DNA from 2 places in the Kitasatospora sp. NPDC001175 genome. Region 1 is predicted to be linked to the other one. Evidence: predicted binding sites of a transcription regulator. Region 1 holds the regulator's gene; the other holds the start of a gene.
The links. The regulator HspR, encoded in region 1, represses chaperone genes until heat shock. The targets are predictions, from matches to a motif close to TTGAGNNNNNNNNNCTCAA.
Positions count from the first base shown of each region.

Region 2: a site for HspR is predicted at 1,243-1,261, ahead of lon (endopeptidase La). Genes of this name have one in related genera too.

Region 1 covers NZ_JBSFJU010000075.1:15,789-18,187, forward strand. Annotated here, with positions in the region: gene ACWDAK_RS34435 (LuxR C-terminal-related transcriptional regulator) at 1-755, opposite strand, end outside; gene ACWDAK_RS34440 (heat shock protein transcriptional repressor HspR) at 970-1,506, opposite strand; gene dnaJ (molecular chaperone DnaJ) at 1,511-2,399, opposite strand, start outside.
Region 2 covers NZ_JBSFJU010000011.1:105,109-107,507, forward strand. Annotated here, with positions in the region: gene lon (endopeptidase La) at 1-1,220, opposite strand, end outside; gene ACWDAK_RS11205 (rhomboid-like protein) at 1,448-2,161, opposite strand.

The sequences.
Region 1 (2,399 bases):
GCCCGACTCCAGTTGCGCTCGAAAACCTCCTCGGCGAGGAAGTTCACGACCGCCTGGTCGTAGATGAAGGCGGCCAGATCATCGCCGGCCACGGGGATTACGGCGAATCTCCGGTTGACGACTATGAGGCGGGCGTAGGGCTCATCGAGTGTCCTGAACTGCCAGCCCTCCCCGGACAGCTTCGCCACGTAGTCACGGGTCGGCTGATGGTATCGAGTGCTGGCGTTGTAAATCGTTCGCATCGTGGCGCCGTGCTGAACGCTTTCCAGATCCCGCTGGAGGCTTGAGGCCAGGAGTTCGGGAGGTCGCGGTCCGCCGGGCTGCATGGCAAGGCCCTCGGTGATTCCACCCGCCATACCCTGCTGAAGCCGCTGATTGATCAGTGCTTTCCCGCGGACGTATTCGATTGCTCCGCCGGTCTTGTCGGGGGTGTGAAAAGCCTCGGCGAGTTCACTGAGATCGAGTGGCAGGGAGACGGCGCGCGAAAGCAGATCGAGTGCCTGGCGCTGCCATATCGAGCTCAGGCTGGCTGACAGCTGGGCCGGGTCGACAGCCAGTAGCGCATCTGGTTCCTCGCTATCGGGGATAAGGAGCCCGAGTTCCAGCAGCTCGGCGAGAGCGGTGCTCTCGCCGAATTCGCCGTGGCCACTGAGCAGGCGGCCATTCTCGCGGATTGCCTTCAGGTAGAGGGCGCGCGCATCCGTGGACAGGGTCCGTGGTCCCGGGACATGTCCTGGCTGCTCTCGCCCACCCATCTGCGGCTCCCTGTCGTCGGCCGGACAAGCAGTCCGTGTGACTCAAAGTCTGGTGCACCAGGGATCTTAAGCTGTGATCACTGTGTGTCAGCTGGGATTTGATGATGGTCTGAGCAACCAGCCCACCGGTGAGTACTCTCCCATTACAGGCCGGCCGCCGATACCCCCCGATGGGAGGGATGGTCGGCGGTCGGCTGTGACGGTCCGTTACGTTCTACCGCTTCGGCCGCCACACCACCAGAGCGCTCGACTGCTGGACCTGCTGGTACGGAACGAGGTCCCGGCGGTACGAGGCGTGGACGGCGGCCTCGCGCTGCTGGAGGGTGATGGCGGCGTCCTCCAGGGAGCCGACCAACTCGGCGATGCGGGACTGGAGGGCGGTGACCTGGTTCTCCAGCTCGATGATGCGCTTGATGCCGGCCAGGTTGATGCCCTCGTCCTGGGACAGGCGCTGAACGTCGCGCAACTGCTGGATGTCACGGGCGGAGTAGCGCCGGCCGCGGCCCGCCGTCCGGTCGGGGCAGACCAGGCCGAGGCGGTCGTACTGACGCAGGGTCTGCGGGTGCAGGCCGGACAGCTCGGCGGCCACCGAGATGACGTAGACCGGGGTGTCCTCGGTCAGCACGTAGTTGGTCCTACCCGCGGGGTTGGCACGGGACGAGGAGGCCCGGCCCGGGCGGGGACCGCCCGGGAGCCCCTCCCCGAGGCCCGGGCCGATCGGGTTGCCGGAGCCGGTCTGGTCCTGGTTCATCTGCTCACGCTCCCTCCGCCGCCTTGAAGAGGGCGGCACGCGGGTCGTCCGAGGCGGTGGCCTCGCGATAGTGCTCCAGTGCGCTCAGTGCGTCGCCGGTGACGTTCTTGGGGACCACGACCTCCACGGTGACCAGCAGGTCGCCGCGGGTGCCGTCCTTGCGGGTGGCACCCTTGCCACGAGCCCGCATGGTGAGGCCGTTGGCGCTGCCGGGCGGCAGCTTCAGCTTCACGGCGGGGCCGTTCAGCGTCGGCACCTCGATGGTGCCGCCGAGCACGGCCTCGGGGAAGCTGACCGGGACCGTCACGGTGAGGTTGTCGCCCTTGCGGCCGAAGACCGGGTGCGAGTCCACGTGGACCGTGACATAGAGGTCGCCGGGCTGGCCACCGCGCTCGCCCTGGGCACCCTTGCCCTTGAGCCGGATGCGCTGGGCGTCCTGCACTCCGGCGGGGATCCGGACCTGCATGGTGCGGGCGGAGCTGGCGCGGCCGCTGCCGTGGCAGACGGTGCACGGGTCGTCGACCAGCATGCCGCGGCCCTTGCAGTCCCGGCAGGGGTCGGAGAGCGCGAAGGCGCCCTGACCCCGGCTGACGGTGCCCGCGCCTACACAGGTCGGGCAGACCCTGGGCGTGGTGCCGGCCTTGGCGCCGGTGCCGGAACAGCTACGGCACGGGGCCTGACTGGTCATCCGGAGCGGGACGGTGGCACCGTCCACGGCCTCCTCGAAGCTCAGCGTCACCTCGGTCTCGACGTCGGCGCCCCGGCGCGGCTGGGCCTGCCGGCCGCCGCGGCCCCCGAACAGCCCGCCGAAGACGTCGCCGATGCCCCCGCCGCCGCCCTGCGAGCCGCTGAACAGGTCGCCGAAGTCGAAGTTGTAGCTGCCGCCGCCGGCC
Region 2 (2,399 bases), on a different contig from region 1:
ACGTAGGTGCGCCGGTGGCCACGGATCTCCGCCTCGTCCCGGACGCCGCCGAGTGCCACCCGGACGAACTTCCGACCCATCGCACGGGCGACCGACTCACCGAGCGAGGTCTTTCCCACCCCGGGCGGGCCGACCAGGGCCAGCACCGCACCCCCACGGCGGCCGCCGACCAGGCCGAGCCCGTGGTCGGCCCGGCGCTTGCGCACGGCCAGGTACTCGACGATCCGGTCCTTCACGTCGGCCAGGCCCGCGTGGTCGGCGTCCAGCACCGCACGGGCACCGGCGATGTCGTAGGAGTCCTCGCTGCGCTCGTTCCAGGGGAGTTCGAGGACGGTGTCCAGCCAGGTGCGGATCCAGGAGCCCTCGGGTGACTGGTCGCTGGCGCGCTCCAGCTTGTCCACCTCCTTGAGGGCGGCCTCTCGGACCTTCTCGGGAAGGTCGGCGGCCTCCACCCGGGCCCGGTAGTCGCCCTCCTCGTCGACCGCCTCGCCGTTCAGCTCGGCCAGCTCCTTGCGGACCGCCTCCAGCTGCCGACGGAGCAGGAACTCCTTCTGTTGCTTGGCCACGCCCTCCTCGACGTCCTTGCGGATGGTGTCGTTGACCTCCTCCTCGGCGAGGTGGTCGCGCAGCAGCGTCAGCGCGTACTCCAGCCGGGCCAGCTGGTCCGCCTCCAGCAGCACCTTGAGCTTCTGCTCGGCGGTGGCGAAGGGCGCGTACCCGATGTTGTCGGCGAGCTCGCCCACGTCCTCCGTCTGGGCCACCCGGTCGACGATCTGCCAGGCCCCTCGCTTGCGCAGCCACTTCGTGGAGAGCGACTTGTACTCCTTGACCAGCTCGGCGGCCCGGCCGGCCACCGGCAGCCCCGGGTCGGACTCGCGGAACGGGCTGGTCTCCACCCAGAGCGCGGCACCCGGCCCAGTCGTACCGGCACCGATCCGTACCCGGCGGACGGCGCGGACCAGGGCTGCCGGGTCGCCGTCGGCGAGCCGGCCGACCTGCTCGACGGTGGCCAGGGTGCCGACCGCCGCGTACGAGCCGTCCAGCCTGGGCACCAGCAGGACCTGCGGCTTCACACCGCCCGCCGCACCCGCCCTGGCCGCCTCCACGGCGGCGCGCACCTCGGTGGCGGACAGGTCCAGCGGGACCACCATGCCCGGCAGCACCACTTCGTCGTCGAGTGGCAGTACGGGCAGGGTGAGCGAAGCGGACGTCGATGCCATGATCTCTCCCCAGTCAGCGAACTTGAGTTGACCTGACTAAGGATTGGAGGCATCGGGATGTTCCCAGCGCCGCGTTCGCCCTGAGCGAACGACTCGACCGCGGGAAGCCCGAGCAGCGGGACGCACCGAGCCGCACCGCTCAGAACACGGAGGAAACGGCCACCCCGCGACGGCGCACGACCCCGCTCGCGGCTCGCCGCACCGCCACGGCGCCGCCCGACCGGGGCCTACGCTCGCGCCACCGCGGGTTGCTCGCACAACTCCTCGCGCCCCTGGAACGCTTCGCTGCGCGGCCCGCCGCGCCGCAGCCATCGCCAGAGCGAGATACCGACCAGCAGGGCCGCCGGATGGCCGACACCGGTGACCAGGTCCCGGTCGGCGAGGATGCCGTGCCCGATCACGGCGGCCGCCCCGGCCAGCGCCACGAGCCGCCAGGGCGCCCGGAGCAGTCCGGCGAGCGCGCCGAGACTGGCCAGCACGCCGTAGCTGACGCCGATGTCGAGACTGTCCAGGGCGTCGGAGCCGAGCCGGCCCGAGGCCACGGCGACCGCGACGACCAGTTGCGAAAGCAGGGTGGCCAGGATGTGCCCGGCGGCGAAGACGCCCACCGCCCGCCACCCGCCGACCCGCCGTTCCAGCGGCGCCACGGTGACGGCGAAGGCCCACAGGTACGGCATCCAGACCGGTCCGGCGACCCACAGTCCGCTGAGCAGTAGGGGCAGCACCGTCCGGTGCAGCAGGTTGTGCCCGTCAGTGCTGGAGAACGCCTGGAGCCGGTACACCAGGGCCGGATCGGCGACATGGGAGAAGAGGGCGATGCCGAGCAGCACCAGCAGATAGCCGAACGCGAAGGGATTGCGCCGGGGGGTGGGCACCAGCCGCCGCACCAGGGCCGGCAGGTCGCTCACCGCCGGCCGTCCGACCCACCGCTCACCTGCCACGCCAGCTCCCCGCCCACACCCGACAGCACGCCCGCGACCGCGCGCGGGCCAACGACCCACCGGCCCCCCAGGCCGCCTGCGGCACCGCCCAGCGGCTCCGCATCCCGCCTCCGCTCCAGGTCGTGCGGGCCGAGTGGCATTGTCGTGCCCACGTTACGTCGAGCTCCTGAGAGCCTGCTGGGAGGGACCTGTGAAGATCACGCCACACCGGGCCGGACACCCTCCCCACCTTGGTCCG